Regions from separate parts of the Levilactobacillus sp. genome, predicted to be linked through region 3. Evidence: predicted binding sites of a transcription regulator. Region 3 holds the regulator's gene; each other region holds the start of a gene.

Region 1 (4,019 bases), on a different contig from region 3:
CGCTGAGCGCTGCGTTTGCGAGTGACGCACCGCCGACGACGCCGTGGTGTGCGTGGCGGGATGCGCTGCTACTGGGCGTTGACACCCCGCTAAGGCCATCCCCGCGCTGATTGTCAGGCCAAAAATTAGCCACCATCGCCATTTCATCAACTTCTGCCTCCTCAAAAAATGAGCCCGGGACAAAAACCTCCCGGGCCCGTTCGCGTCACCTTTACCTAGCTGAAACGTGCGCCAAACGGCAGCCGGTGCCGCTTAAACCCGACAACCCAACAATCCCAGCCCGGGATTATTCGGTTAGCAGCCTTAATGCTCGCCGGCTAATCGCCTTTTGGCTCACCCTCATCTGCCTATTCTACTGAATTACTGCATCCAAACTTCGTTGACTAAATCGCCATCGTAGGAATTACCATCGGTCAAGACAATATCATCATCGTACGACGTGTAGCCGTAGTAGGCCTCGTGCTCGCCATTGCTCCAGGTCACGTCGATCTCAACGTTGGCGTCGATGGTCTTGGTATCGTTGGTGCCGGTCGTCACGTCATAGGACAGCACGCCGGTCGCGCTGGAGTTCTTGATGGTCGCCGTTCCGTGGAAGGCTGAACCGTCATTGTTATTTTGAACCACGGTCCCATCCCCGTGAATCGTCAGGGTCTCTTGTTGCCGGTCGCCGTCGTCATCGTTGTAGAAGTAATAGTCGCCGGTGTACTTGCTGTAACCATCAAAGCTATGATTCGTGGTCGGCGTCGTGGTGGTCGTGCCCCCGCTAGCCTGGCTGGTCGTGCCACTGGTTCCCGTGGTCTTGCCCTGGTTTTTCTTCAGCAAAAACTTATCATTACTCTTCTGTAAGCTGAAAAATTCCGTCTTGAGCGCGCCAAAGCCCTTTTTGTTCAAATCGGTCAGGTTGATCGTACTCAATTTTTGATTAGACTTTTTATATTTGCCGTCAGCGTTCAGTTCCTGTGCGGCCTTGATGATCGACTCGTCCTTAGCCGTTTTGCCGCTGGTCTTCTTGCTCGATTGCGCCTGTTTGAGGGCATCCTTGACCTGATGGCCACTCAAACTCGATGAACAACCCGCCAGACCGCTGGCCGCCAATCCGACTGCCAGTAAGGTCAGCCAGTGTGTATGCGTCATCATTTAACTCCGCCTCCATTTAAAAGATTACTATGTATCCTAAGGTCAAGTTTACGGCAACTAGTCAACAACTACAACGGCTAGCAACCAATATAACTAAATAAATAAACAGTTTTACCCCAACGTCATTTGGTGTCGTTGCGCAAAATTGCAGCAGGGGGTTCACGACCGGCTGAAACCTCCTGGCCCACCCGCTGACCGGGTAAAATCACACTTAAATGAGAACAATTTGTTTAGCCTTTCATTAACCCGACAGCCAATTTGTAAGCGCTAAATTAATTTTCTTTTAACCCAGCGAATGCTATCAGAATAGCGATACCGCCTGGTTTTATCGCCCAACTAACCAACTCTTTTTCGAAACCAGTTGCAAACTGTAAATTTTTTAGTTATAATTGCTTTGTGAAATTGGTACCAATGATTTTCAAAACTTCCGAAAGAAGGCATTTGTATAATGGCTGAACGTAGTTATGATTTTCTTATGCCCAGCGTCAACTTTTTTGGCCCTGGCGTAATTAGCAAGATTGGTGACCGTGCGAAGATGTTAGGGATGAAGAAGCCCGTCATCGTAACGGATAAGTTCCTTGAAGGAATGAAAGACGGTGCGGTTGAACAAACGCTCGACTCCTTAAAGGCTGCTGGTGTTGACTACGTTGTCTACAACAACGTTGAACCGAACCCTAAGATTCGGAACATCAAAGAAGTTAAGAAACTTTACGAAGAATCAGGCGCCGACTCCATCATCACTGTTGGTGGGGGCTCTGCTCATGATACTGGTAAAGGTGCCGGCATTATCCTGACGAACGGTGACGACATCACCAAATTAGCCGGGATTGAAACGCTGGACAAGGCTTTGCCACCATTGATTGCCGTTAACACAACTGCTGGGACGGGTTCAGAATTAACTCGCCACGCCGTTATCACGAACGAAGAAACTCACTTGAAGTTCGTGGTCGTTTCATGGCGGAACATTCCGCTGGTTTCCTTCAACGACCCAACCTTGATGTTGGACGTGCCGAAGGGCTTAACGGCCGCAACTGGGATGGATGCCTTCGTTCAATCCGTTGAACCATACGTTTCCGTTGACCACAACCCGATCACCGACTCACAATGTATCGAAGCCATCAAGTTGATTGAAACTTCCTTACGTGAAGCCGTTGCCAATGGGCACAACCTGGAAGCGCGGACCAAGATGGTCGAAGCTGAAATGTTAGCCGGGATGGCCTTCAACAACGCCAACTTAGGTTACGTTCACGCCATGGCTCACCAATTGGGTGGTCAATACGATGCCCCTCATGGTGTTTGCTGTGCTTTGCTGTTGCCTTACGTTGAAGAATACAACATCATCGCTTGCCCAGAACGCTTCGCTGAATTAGCTAAGATCATGGGTGAAAACACCGATGGCTTGTCTACGCGTGACGCTGCTGAATTGTCCATCAAGGCCATGAAGCAATTGTCCGAAGACGTTGGTATTCCACACTCCATCAAGGAAATCGGTGCTAAGCCAGAAGACTTCGAACTGATGGCCGAAAACGCCTTGAAGGATGGGAACGCCTTCTCCAACCCACGTAAGGGGACTAAGGAAGACATCATCAAGATCTTCCAAGCTGCTTACGACGCAAAATAACGACAACTTGCGCGACGATTGCGGCCAGTCCCGTAACCACTCGCGATACTCCTTGCAAACACAAGGGTTGGGGTTAACCGCCCAACCGTAAAATCAACGACTCACTGGTTACCCCCTTTGAGTCGTCACCCAAAACAAGATTGATTGCGTATGACAAACATCCCCCTGGGCCGCGGCTCGGGGGGATGTTTTTGTATTCTAGGTAATTGTGGTACTGGCCACCTTACCGTTCGCGCGAGAGGTGTTGGCACTCCAGCGACCGGTTTCACCAATCGCAAGTGTCAGTATGCCGCCTAATCCCGGGGCCGCACCCGGTACCGCAACACCGTCTTGGCCTTCTTTGGTGCGGTACGGCGGGGATCGGTCAGGTAGATTTCGCGGTGCCAGTATTCCCCCATCGTCGGGATCACCTGCAGGTCGTTTTCAGCCACGACCTGTTGGAGCTGGGCAAACGTTTCGGTCTCCGTGGCAAACGGCCCATGATGAATCGCCTGGATGACGGTGCCCTCCGCGTACGTTTCCCACTGAAGGTCCGCGAAATACGGATTGGTCTTCTTGGCCAACACCTGGTCGCGCGCCGCTTCAAAGTCCGCGGCGGTCAGGCGGTCCGGTTGGCGCAACATGATCTTGTATTTGAGCGCCGCCTTGTTGAGTGTGGCTCCACGCGAGCCGTCCGTCGTGGTCCAAACGCCCTCCAACGGGTACACGGTGTATTCGTAAGGGTCACCCAGTTCGCCGCGTTTTAGCGCCATTCGCAGTTGATAGGCCACGGGATACAGAGCCGCCACGTGCTCGCCAAAGGCCGGTTGATTGGGATCACCGGCCCCTGTGAGCGTGATGAAATTCAACTGGGGCAACGTTAAGCGCGTAGGAGACTTAGGCAAATACCACCCTTTTTCTGCTCGCCGCCATTCGTGTTTCATGAGTGTTTGCCCCCTTACTTCGCTACCAGTGGCACCAGCATTTCGCCGTGCACGCCAGTCTCATCGCTACCGGTCACGTAAGACGTATTGGGGCCACCGACGTAGGCGTAGTCGGTCAGCTGCGGCAAGATTTCACCAAAGGCCGGGCCCTCCAGCGTGTTGTACAGCCCCATTTGGTCCGCAGCGCTCCCGGTGATCACTAGGTACTTGCCGGCCGGAAAATTGATCAGCCGTTGCCCATCAGCCGGCGTCGTGTCTGATGCGACCTCGCGTCCGGCGTAGTAGTGAAATTCCCCGTTGATGGCTTCGTTGACGGCAAAGGGATAGTCGTTGAGCCC
Region 2 (4,019 bases), on a different contig from region 3:
GACAATTTAGGAAATATGAATGTAAATCCACTGAATAACAGTTTTATCTTTGACGTAAAGTTCACTTGGGAAGATGGGAGGTTGAATACCATCAACAAGAAAAACCCACCCGCTAGCGTTTCCAAGTGATGAAAGATCTTCAATCGCGACAATACATGGACGACCATTAACATCTTTTTCTTTTAAATCGATTCCTTGCTGTTGAAAGAAACGTTTTGAAGCTGCATAGACAGAAATATTGTCGTTCCAAGTCAAGTCACGATAGATTGTGTAAATTTTTTTAGAGCCGCTATAGTGTTTACGGAATTGTAAAGGAGTGAGATTTGTGGTTTCTTTGAAAACCTTATTAAAATAGTTTGCCCTAGAAAATCCTAAGTTATTTGCAATGCTATTAATAGATTGCGTAGTCGTCATTAATTTGTTTTGAGCTAAGGTGATTTTTCTAAGTCGAATGTAGTCAGAGAAATTGATCTTAAAATTTTCCTTGAATAGGCGGCTTAAATAAGCTGGAGAAAGGTAAGCATTGTTGGCCACGGTGAGTAGGGTAAGCTTTTTTGTGATGTTCTGATCTATATAATTTAAGGCAATGTCAATGTCATTAACACCTTTGTTTCGGGCAGTAATGGGAGATGTACTGTTCTTAATCGGTACCAGAGGGGTAGCGTTATGTGAATTGTTGATGAGCAGATTAAATAATTGTAGATTTTGATTAATTTCATCTTTAGTTAGGGGGGACAGTATAAGGACCCGTTGATAATATGTGCTCAAAACCTCATTTGCGACGCTTTCCAATGATTTTTGATTTAATGATAGCATATTGACTGTAATATCACTCTTGTCAGCAAGGAATAAGCCATTGAGTCGATCATTAGTCACGATGGGAAAGAAAATCAAATTCTTTTTCTTTTCAAAGTAGTTGGTTGAGTTAGTTGGATCAGCGAGAAGGCCCTCGCTGGTTATTACATGAAGCGTAGGGTCGATAAAAGCAATACGAATTTTAGTTAATTGAAAAAATAAAGATATAATTTGTTTTATTTGGGTGTATTGCTTTTCTTGTGAATTTAAATTCATAAGAAAATCTCCTTTCGTTGATCACTAGCTTTGTTACTATCTACACAATAAGATATTTTTAATTTTAAAGCAAATAATTGTCATAATTTAAGCTGAATATTTGTAAACTTGCATATTATATATCCTAATCTGTTCAGGAAAATTTGAATCACTTGTTATATAATAGCCGTGTAGCAAAAAAGTAAGCGCTTTCAAGCGTATTGACTTTAGGAGGGTTTCCTTATGGAACAAGAAGCACTTGGAATGATTGAAACAAGAGGTTTAGTACCTTCAATCGAAGCAGCGGATGCTATGGTCAAAGCAGCAAATGTTAGTTTAATTGGCCAACAAAAAATTGGAGCTGGTCTTGTAACTGCCATGGTTCGTGGTGATGTTGGTGCTGTGAAGGCTGCTGTAGATGCTGGCGTTCAGGCAGCAGGAAATGTTGGCGAAGTTGTTTCTAACTACGTCATTCCACGTCCTCACACAGACGTTGAGAAGATTCTTCCACGTAAGGAATAAAGAATGATCTAGTGAAATTGGTTCTTATTTTGTTTGAGTGGAGGACAAATAAGGACCTTTTTAGTAATAAACGTTATGTCTGAAAACTCCCTGTTACAAATTATTAGGAGGCAGTCTCATGATTGACTTTTTGAATTCCACCAGCGTAGCACCAGAATTTGTGGGTGCAGACAAGGCTGGGGATACGATTGGGTTATGCATTCCCAATGTGGATCCGCTACTCCTTGAAAAAATGCATGTGAAGAAAAAGTATTCAGTTATTGGTATCGTGAGTGATCGTACCGGTGGTGGCCCCCAACTATTTTCGATGGATGAAGGGATCAAGTCAACAAATACAGAATGTATTGATGTTGAATGGACAAATGATACTAAAGGTGGAGGCGGCCAAGGTTGCATGATTGTAATTGGTGGCTATGATCCATCTGATGTTCGTGAAGCAATCAAGGTTACATTTAAAAACTTACACCGGTACTTCGGTGATGTTTACGGTAATGATGCTGGCTATGTGGAACTTCAATATACCGCACGAGCAGCCGGATGCTTGGTAGAGGCTTTAGGTGCTGAAGAAGGAAAAGCGTTTGGCATTTTAAACGCTTGTCCTGCTGCTGTGGGTATCGTAATGGCGGATACAGCATTAAAAACAGCGGGCGTGAAAATTATTTCAGTTGCCACTCCGAGTCATAATGGTAGCCCCTCTAATGAAGGGACATTGACTATTAGCGGTGAGTCGGGTGCCGTTCGACAGGCGATTATCGCCGGTCGCGAACGTGGATTAGAGTTATTAGGACAAATGGGAGATAAACCAGTAAATGATTATCCCTCCTACATTCAGTAAAAACTTTATTCTAAGGAGGATTACTTAATGAAACGTCAAAAGAGATTCGAAAAGCTTGAACAGCGGCCGATCAATAAGGATGTCATTGTTAAGGAATGGCCTGAAGAAGGCTTTGTTGCGATGAAGAGCCCCAATGATCCTGAACCGAGTATTAAGGTCCAAGATGGGGTTATTGTCGAAATGGATGGGAAAAAACGTGAGGATTTCGACCTGATTGACATGTATATCGCAAATTATGGGATCAATATTGCCAATGCTGAAAAGGTTATGGCAATGGATTCTACAAAAATTGCTAAGATGTTGATTGATCCTAATATTTCTCACAAGGAAGTTTTGAAATATACAACGGCTATGACGCCGGCCAAGGGCCAAGATGTTATTAATCAATTGGATTTTGGCGAGATGATTATGGGTGCCAAGAAGATGCGTGAGCGGAGAAAACCTGCTAACCAAAGTCATGTCACTAATTATATTGATAATCCAGTTGAATTGGCTGCCGATGCAGCTGAAGCAGCTCTTAGAGGATTTGCTGAAGAGGAAACGACGACTGCTGTTAGCCGGGACGCACCTTTCAACGCGCTTTCTGTCCTAGTTGGATCGCAGACGGGACGTCCAGGTGTTTTGCATCAATGTTCAGTCGATGAAGCTACGGAGCTACAATTAGGGATGCGTGGATTGACGTCGTATGCTGAAACTATTTCTGTTTATGGTACGGATCGTTCGTTTACTGATGGGGATGACACGCCTTGGTCTAAAGGATTCCTGGCATCTTGCTATGCCTCTCGGGGAATTAAGATGCGTTTCACATCTGGTTCTGGTTCAGAAGTATTAATGGGATATCCTGAAGGTAAGTCGATGTTGTATCTAGAAGCTCGTTGTATTTTGTTGGCAAAGGCTTCCGGAGTTCAGGGATTACAAAATGGCTCACTTAGTTGTATCTCAATCCCTACCGCTGTTCCGAATGGATTGCGCGAAGTATTAGGTGAAAACTTATTGTGCATGATGTATGATCTGGAATCTGCTACTGGTAGTGACCAATCGTTTTCACATTCTTCAATGCGTCGTACTTGGAGATTTATGGGTCAGTTCATTGGTGGTACTGACTTTATTTGCTCTGGTTATGGTGCAGAACCTAATCCGGATAACACGTTTGCTGGATCTAATGAAGATGTCTACGACTATGATGATATTCACTTCCTATCACGGGATTACGGTCAGTCATTTGGGATCCATTCCATTAAAGAGGAAGAAGCGATTAACGTACGTCGGAAAGCTGCTAAAGCCTTACAGGTAGTCTTTAAGGGACTAGGATTACCGTCTATTACTGATGAAGAAGTTGAAGCAGCAACTTATGCGGATGTTCATGAAGATATGCCAAAACGTGATAAGGTCGCTGATATGAAAGCGGCACAAGACATGATGGACCGTGGTATTACTGCTGTTGACGTAATTAAAGCATTGGCTGATGGTGATGTTAACGACGTCGCTGAGGCTATCCTTAATTTACAGAAACAAAAAGTGGTTGGTGATTATTTACAAACCTCGGCGATCTTCGATGAAAACTGGCATGTTGAATCTGCTGTTAATGAGGGCAATGACTACATGGGACCAG
Region 3 (4,019 bases):
CACAATTCGTGAAGCACGGTCTTTTTCTCGTGCAGTGTGGCTTGGTCCTGGTCGTAGTACCCCGTGTCGACGCCGGTCCCAAAGATGATTTGGCCCTGAATGGCGGGGATCCGGCCGAGAATCGTTTTCAACAGGGTGGACTTCCCAATCCCGTTGGGGCCAACAATGGCCACGGCCTGGTGTTTCTTGATGTCCAAATTGACGGGTGCGCAGAGGACCTGGTCGTCATACCCGACCGCGCCGTTGACCACGTCGAGCACGACGTTACCGCTTTGCCGGTGAGGCTTAAAGGTGAAGCGGGCGACCTTTTCATCGCCTTCAGGTTTGGCGATGCGGTCCATCTTTTCTAGCTGCTTCCGTCGGGCCTGGGCCCGTTTGGTGGTTGAAGCCCGGACGATGTTTTTGTTCACGAAGTCTTCCAGCTTGCTGATCTCGGTCTGTTGCTTGTCGTATTCCTTCCATTCCCGCTTGAGCCGTTCGGCCTTGGCATCGATGTAGTGCGAATAGTTGCCGGGGTAGTGATCCAATCCGCCGTGAGCCATGTCGTAAACGTCATTGACTACGTGGTCCAGGAAGTAGCGGTCATGGGAAACGACTAGAATGGCGCCAGAATAGCCCTGTAAATAGCCTTCCAACCAGGTGAGCGTTTCGACGTCCAAGTGGTTGGTTGGTTCATCGAGAATCAACAGGTCGGGCTTTTCCAGCAACAGTTTGGCCAAGGCCAGTTGGGTGCGTTGCCCACCGGAAAGTTCGTTGATGGGCTTGTCGTAGTATTCTTCGCCAAATTCAAAACCGTGGAGCACGCCACGAATTTCGGCCTGGTAGCCGTAGCCGTTGTGGTCGCTAAAGTCTTGTTGGAGCTGATCGTAGGTCGCACTGATCTGTTGGAACTGTTCGGTATCCGCAATCACGGCGGGATCACTCATCTGCTGTTCCAGTTCGTGGATGCGTTTTTCGGTGGCGCGGACCTCAGCGAAGACGTCGAGCATTTCGTTCCAGACGGTCTTGGACGAGGCCAGTCCGGCGTTTTGGGCTTGGTAGCCCATGGTCAGCCCCCGTTTGGTCGTAATCTGACCGACGTCCGGGGTGGTTTCGCCGGCAATCATTTTCAGTAGGGTGGACTTCCCAGCACCGTTGCGGCCAACTAGCGCCACGCGGCCATGCTCGGGGACGTCCATGGTTACATTTTCAAATAAGACGGTCGCCCCGAAACGCCGGGTAACCTGTTGGACTTGCAAAAGAATCACGGTATGACCTCCTTGATGGGGTATTCATTATTTTTAGGGTAATTGAGATATCTTGAAAATCTTTGGTTTACGCGGCAGTTTGGGTGCCTTTCAGTCAAAACCTCAGTAGGTCTATTTTAGCATATTCTGCAATTAGACCGAAATTCCTAAAGAATTGTGAAAAAGTATTGCAATTTCTTTCACAAGGCGGGCGGTTATGCTATAATTTGTAAGAAAGTAAATTTCACAATCAGATTGTCATTTAGAGAAATGGTTATTGCCAGACTGGCAGTGACCAGCAAGATTGATTAGGAGGTCTCGTTTTTGACAGAACAAAAGATTCCCCGCGCCACAGCTAAGCGGCTCCCCATTTACTACCGCTACTTGAATATCCTGTTGGACGCGGACAAGACGCGTGTTTCCTCGACTGAATTATCTGAGGCGGTCAAAGTTGACTCTGCCACCATTCGCCGAGACTTTTCGTACTTCGGTGCCCTGGGTAAGCGGGGGTACGGCTACGATGTTGAAAGTTTAATTAAATTCTTCAAGAAGATTCTGAACCAAGATCGGCTGACCAACGTGGCCTTAATCGGGGTCGGAAATTTGGGTCATGCCCTGTTGAACTTTAACTTCCACCAGGATGGCAACGTCCGGATCAGCGCCGCTTTTGACGTGAACGCCGACATTGCCAACACGATTCAAAGCGGTGTGCCAATTTATCCGATGACGGAATTGCGGACACAGCTGGAAGAACAACAGATTCAGGTCGCTATCTTAACGGTGCCGTCCGACGTCGCCCAATCCGTCACGGATGATGCCGTCGCCGGTGGGGTGAAGGGAATTTTGAACTTCACGCCATTGCGGGTCACGGTACCCAAGGACGTCCGGGTCCAAAACGTGGACTTGACCAACGAATTACAAACGTTGATTTACTTCTTGGAACACTACAACAGCAAAGAATAGAACGGGGTCGTAATCTTTTGGGGGATTACGACTTTTTGTTTACGCTTTGTGAAAACGCCACCAGAAAAGTCAGTTCGAGGACCGCTAAATGTCCTTCACAAATCAGACTTGTGAAAGTTCAGCTATAAACAACGGGCTAAACGGATTGGTGAGCAAGGAATCACTGGCCGCTTGCCGTTTAAAAAGAGTGTGACGACAGTTGCCTGTTGGCGCACTCTCGGCTACGGTAGTGCGTGCTAGTAACAGTTGCTTTAATCCCAGGTAGTAGCTACATTGACAACTAGTCTTTCATTAACACAGTGTTACTGATAACCGTCAACCTTGCCGGAGGCAGCCAGGGCGGAGCCGGCTGTGTCGGCGGTGTTACCTGGCGTTATTTGCCAGGTTACAGCGCGGGACGACTTGAGAGACTGGTGGTCTTGCCAGGCTTTCAAGCGAACCGGAAGACCGCTCCTCAGGCTGAAGGTGTTCCCCATAGCAGGCGGAACCCTGGCTGACGCAGGCGCCTGGTTTGACCAATTTTAGATATCGGAACACCGTCATTACGACAATCAGCACGTTAATTTCAGTTTCAACCTTCAGCCAGGTGATTACCAACCCGTCAGCCAGTCCAGCCGGATATTAGAAAAATCATAGAATGAAGGATTTCGCTTAGAGCCGCAAGGGCTAGGCGAACCGGGCCGTTAGCACTCTTCAAATTGTTTGCCAAATTCCTTGATTTTTAGAACGAAAAACCATATATTAGATATTGTGATTAGCACTTATGTTAGTCAAGTGCTAACAGTGCTAAAAAGTAAGTTTATTGGAGGGATTCAAGTGTTAAAACCATTAGGAGACCGCGTCATTTTAGATCAACCACAAGAAGAAGAAACGACGGTTGGCGGCATTGTTTTAGCAAGTAATGCGCAGGAAAAGCCTTCAACGGCTAACGTTGTTGCTGTAAGTGATGGCCGTGTGTTAGACAATGGCGATAAGGTAGCCCCAGCTGTTAAGGTTGGCGACAAGGTATTGTTCGACAAGTACGCCGGTACGGAAGTTAAGTACAACGACAAGACTTACCTTGTTTTACACGAAAAGGATTTAGTCGCTGTCGTTGATTAATTTCTTTCCCACTAATACGAGAGATTATTTAAAAAATTTAGTATGAGGTGAATGTAGAAAATGGCTAAAGAACTGAAATTCTCTGAAGATGCACGCAGCAAAATGCTGGCCGGTGTTGACAAGTTAGCTGACACGGTTAAGACCACCTTAGGGCCTAAGGGTCGTAACGTTGTCTTGGAACAAAGCTACGGCAACCCAACCATCACGAACGATGGGGTCACGATTGCCAAGGCCATCGAACTCGATGACCATTTCGAAAACATGGGTGCCAAGTTGGTTTCCGAAGTTGCTTCTAAAACCAACGACATCGCTGGTGACGGGACCACGACCGCTACGGTATTGACCCAAGCCATCGTTAACGAAGGTATGAAGAACGTGACGGCCGGTGCCAACCCTGTTGGTATCCGTCGCGGGATCGAAAAGGCAACTGACGCCGCTGTTAAGGCGCTGCACAAGATGTCTATCGACGTTAAGACTAAGGACGATATCGCCCAAATCGCTTCCATTTCATCCGCTAGCAAGGAAACGGGTAAGTTAATTGCTGACGCCATGGAAAAGGTTGGTAACGATGGGGTCATCACTATTGAAGAATCTCGTGGGGTTGATACCAGCTTAGACGTTGTTGAAGGGATGCAATTCGATCGTGGGTACATGTCTCAATACATGGTTACCGACAACGATAAGATGGAAGCTAACCTCGATAACCCTTACATCTTGATCACTGACAAG
Region 4 (4,019 bases), on a different contig from region 3:
ACATCTAGGGTTAAGACAACTGTTACTAACCCGCACTACCGTAGCCGAGAGTTCGCCAAATATGGGTTCAGCCGTGGGAGTTCCCTTAGTGACATGGTTCATGTCGCTTAGGGAACTGGCGTCTTTGAGACGCGATTTTCGGCTCAAAGCGAGGCGTCGAGACCGTTCTTTGGCTCGACCCGTCCGCCCCAGCGTTCCAACCCATATTTGGCGAACGGTAGGCGGCCAATTTGTATTGTGAGGCAGAAAACGACTATTTTTAACGCCATGAGTCGCATGACAACAATAGTTCCCGTTGATTTTCGTCTTTCAACCTTCAGCTCCCAAAAATTTGCCGCAAAAAAAGCACGATACCTCACAGGATACCGCGCTTTTTGGTTACACCCAAATTAAATTATTTGCCAGGAATGTAGCTGTCATCAATGACCAGAACTGGCTTGATGGTCTTCCCGGAAACGGAGTCGGCGTTGGCTTCGTTGATTTGACTGAACTTGTAGAACTTTTCAGTCTTGTCGAAGTCGAACATGCCCAGCTTGTAGAATTCGATCAAACGAGGGATGTCGATTTGTGGAACGGAGTCGCCCATGTTAACCCCGATGACACTCTTATCGTTGACACACAGGTCGTTCCAAGTGTCGAGGTCGATGTGTTGGTCGGTAACAGCGATGGCTGCGGAGACCCCACCTTGTGCTAAGGCTTGAATGGAGTTGGCAATCACGCTGGAAACACCGGTGGTATCAACCGCGTAGTTGACACCGAAGCCGCCAGTCAGGTCTTGCACGGCCTTGACCACGTCATCGACCTTCTTACTGTTGATGACGTCGGTAGCGCCGAGTTCCTTGGCTAATGCCAAACGAGAATCAACGATATCGATGGCGATGACCTTGGTGCAACCGGAGATCCGGCCGGCCATCATGGCAGCCAGCCCAACGGCACCGGTCCCAAAGACGGCGATGGTGTCACCAGGCTTGGGCTTCAAAGTGTTCAAAACGGTCCCGGAACCAGTGACATAGCCACAGCCCAGCGGTCCGAGCTTCCGTAAGTCTAAGTCCTTGTCGACCTTAACGGCGTTCCGTTCACGAACGACCGTGGTCGTGGTAAATGAACTTTGGTCGAACATGTCGGCAACCTTGTGGCCGTTTTCAGTGAAGTGAGCGGTCCCATCTGGACGAACCCCAGACAGGTTGTTGGCCGCGTAGTTTTCACATTGCGTTGGCTTGCCGGCCAGGCAGCTCTTGCAGTTCCCACAACCGTAGAAACTCAAGACAACGTGGTCGCCGGGCTTGAACTGGGTAACTTCTGGTCCAACCTTTTCGACGATCCCGGACCCTTCGTGACCTAACACGATTGGGTAATCAATGGTCGCAACCCCGGAACGCAGGGCTTCGTCAGAGTGACAGATCCCACTGGCAACCATGTGGACTTGGATATCATCCGCGCCCATGTCAGCCAGTTCAACGTCATCACGAATTTCAAAATCAGCATTTTGCTTATCAACAACTGCAGCTTGAATCTTCATAATTGGCACCTCGGTTTTAAAGTTATTTACACTTGATAATTATTACACAACTAGAGAGAAAAGCAAGCGCTTTCATGAAAACGATAGGTTTCGGTCTATCCTAACAAATCCTTGTCGTTACCGTCCTGGCGGTCATTGCCCACACCTGACCCCAGATTTAAAAATTGGTAACGTTTTATTTCACATGCATCGTTTGGTCAATCGAAAACGGGACCGTGACTAGCGCCACCGCCCCGTCTTTGTAGCGTTGAAATGACTGACATGGATGACCGCCCGCCGTTGCCCAAATGACGCTGGCGGGGCAGTCTGACTAGGGTTGTCCTTACACTTGCTTGCCAGACCTGCAGCGCAAGAGAATCCCTGGTGGCCGTAGGTGATCGTTTAGACTAAACCCTAGCCTTGGGTCTTTTCTGGGTGGCCTTGCAGGTAGATGACGTGGGTGTTGAGGAATTCTTCGATCCCGTGCTTCCCATCGTCGCCACCGATCCCGGATTCCTTCCAGCCGGAGTGAGAACCGTTCATGGCTTCGAAGTTGAAGCGGTTAATGTAAGTTTCACCGTCTTCGAGTTCGTTAGCGGCCCGCATGGCATTTTCAATGTTTTCGGTAAAGATGGAAGAGGTCAGGCCAAAGTCACTGTCGTTGGCCATGGCGATGGCGTCATCCAAGGTCTTGAAGGTCAAGACTGGCAGAACAGGGCCAAAGATCTCGTCTTGCACGATTTCGGAGTCTTGCTTGACGTTGGTGATGACGGTCGGTTCGTAGTAGAAGCCATTTTCAATCTTGATGGTGTGCCCACCGGTAGCTAACTTGCCGCCGGCCTTGACTGCGCGGTCGACCATGCCGGCAACCTTGTCCAAGGCGCCTTGGTTGATCAGCGGACCCATGCCGATGTCTTCGTGCTTCATGGGGTCACCGACCGTCACGGCAGCCATCTTGTCGGCCAATTTCTTGGTAAATTCGTCGGCGATGTCTTCTTGGACGTAGACCCGTTCACAGTTGTTGCAGAGTTGCCCGTTGTTGTCGACCCGCGAATCGATGATGGATTGAACGGCTAAGTCGATGTCAGCATCCTTGCAAACGATGGCCGGTGCCTTCCCACCTAATTCCAAGGAGACCTTGGCCATGTGGGTCGCAGCGGCTTCCATGACCCGCTTCCCGGAGTTGACGGAACCGGTCAAGCTGATAATGCCGATCTTCTTGTTGCGAGATAATTCGTCGCCGATGACGGAACCAGGACCGGTGATGATGTTGACGACCCCCTTAGGAATCCCCACCTTTTCCACGATCTTCGCAAATTCCAGTCCCAGGTTAGGCGTATCGGTACTTGGCTTCATAACGATGGTGTTCCCGGTAACCAAGGCTGGCCCCATCTTCCGCGCAATCAGGAAGAATGGGAAGTTCCACGGCAAAATGCCGGCGGCCACACCGATTGGTTGCTTGGCAATCATGATGTTTTCGTTAGGGTTATCGGATTGGAGAATTTCGCCTTCGTAGGTCCGTGAAGCGCTGGCCATGTAGTCGAAGTAGTCCGCGGAGAAGAGAATTTCGGTGGTCGCTAAGGACTTGATCTTGCCTTGTTCTTCTTGGAGCATTTCAATTAAGTGCTTAGAGTCCTTGCGAATTTCCGTGGCCACGTCGTGTAAATATTGGCCTCGGGTGGCAGCGGGGACCTTCTTCCAGGACTTTTGGGCTTCGTAAGCGGCGTCGATGGCCTCACGAGTTTCATCTAGCGTAGCGCTAGGTACCGTGGAGATGGGGGCACCGGTCGCGGGGTTCAAAACGGTAATCAGGTTTCCGGATGATGAATCTCTGAACTCACCATTGATATACATTTGATAGTGCTTTAAAGCTACTGAACTCTTGGACATAACGATAAGACTCCCTTCAACAGCAATGAAACAGACTAACTTGATCCGGTGAAATGATGAGGTCACGCGCCCGCGTATTTTCCCCCGGCAAAATACTGACACTACCGATTATCTCGTGGGTCATTCCTCAACTCTGTTATACCGCTTTTATTCGTTGCTATGTGAGTATCCTCACAAATAAAATAGTCGTTGACAGAGTGGCGGATTGAAATGGCCTGGGAGCGTAGGCGTCAAGTTTGTAAGGATACCTGACAACGTACTGGCGGATAAACGCCCAATAGCTGAGATTGGGCGTTGGCAGTGGGAAAGTGTCGTCTCAAGTTCCTGGTTGTATCTGGTCCTAAATGATGTTGAAGCGGTATTTCCTCAAATTCCATTTACCAATGACTTGCAGGAAAACACGATTGAAGCTGCTAATGCTGATTTAGGATATTACCACGATAGCTTGGCGTTCTTGAAAGCGATTCCGGAATTTCAAGTTTCAACAACAGCTACTACGTATACCTTTGAATCACCTGCTGTCGATGTCACCTGGAAATTAGAAGTTGGTACCTCGATTTCTGCGCCTTCCAGTGATAACATTGTGGTGTACACGGTTAAGGATGGTAAGATAAGCAACAATTTGGATGGG

The links. The regulator Rex, encoded in region 3, represses fermentation and respiration genes when NADH is low (regulators of the CRP and FNR family bind a similar motif). The targets are predictions, from matches to a motif close to TTGTGAANTANTTCACAA.
Region 1: LKH74_RS06685 (iron-containing alcohol dehydrogenase) is a predicted target of Rex. The motif match lies at 1,532-1,549, and genes of this name have one in related genera.
Region 2: LKH74_RS04670 (BMC domain-containing protein) is a predicted target of Rex. The motif match lies at 1,102-1,119, and genes of this name have one in related genera.
Region 4: LKH74_RS06920 (NAD(P)-dependent alcohol dehydrogenase) is a predicted target of Rex. The motif match lies at 1,552-1,569, and genes of this name have one in related genera.

The regions. Positions count from the first base shown of each region.
Region 1 is NZ_JALCJA010000003.1:402,289-406,307, forward strand. It holds gene LKH74_RS06675 (serine hydrolase) at 1-147, opposite strand, end outside; gene LKH74_RS06680 (hypothetical protein) at 361-1,137, opposite strand; gene LKH74_RS06685 (iron-containing alcohol dehydrogenase) at 1,586-2,758, shown strand; gene LKH74_RS06690 (GyrI-like domain-containing protein) at 3,052-3,681, opposite strand; gene LKH74_RS06695 (GyrI-like domain-containing protein) at 3,696-4,019, opposite strand, start outside.
Region 2 is NZ_JALCJA010000002.1:421,364-425,382, forward strand. It holds gene LKH74_RS04665 (helix-turn-helix domain-containing protein) at 7-1,071, opposite strand; gene LKH74_RS04670 (BMC domain-containing protein) at 1,294-1,572, shown strand; gene pduB (propanediol utilization microcompartment protein PduB) at 1,691-2,407, shown strand; gene LKH74_RS04680 (propanediol/glycerol family dehydratase large subunit) at 2,435-4,019, shown strand, end outside.
Region 3 is NZ_JALCJA010000005.1:92,342-96,360, forward strand. It holds gene LKH74_RS09280 (ABC-F family ATP-binding cassette domain-containing protein) at 1-1,247, opposite strand, end outside; gene LKH74_RS09285 (redox-sensing transcriptional repressor Rex) at 1,551-2,189, shown strand; gene groES (co-chaperone GroES) at 3,006-3,290, shown strand; gene groL (chaperonin GroEL) at 3,351-4,019, shown strand, end outside.
Region 4 is NZ_JALCJA010000003.1:450,356-454,374, reverse strand. It holds gene LKH74_RS06920 (NAD(P)-dependent alcohol dehydrogenase) at 395-1,519, opposite strand; gene aldA (aldehyde dehydrogenase) at 1,913-3,388, opposite strand; gene LKH74_RS06910 (hypothetical protein) at 3,594-4,019, shown strand, end outside.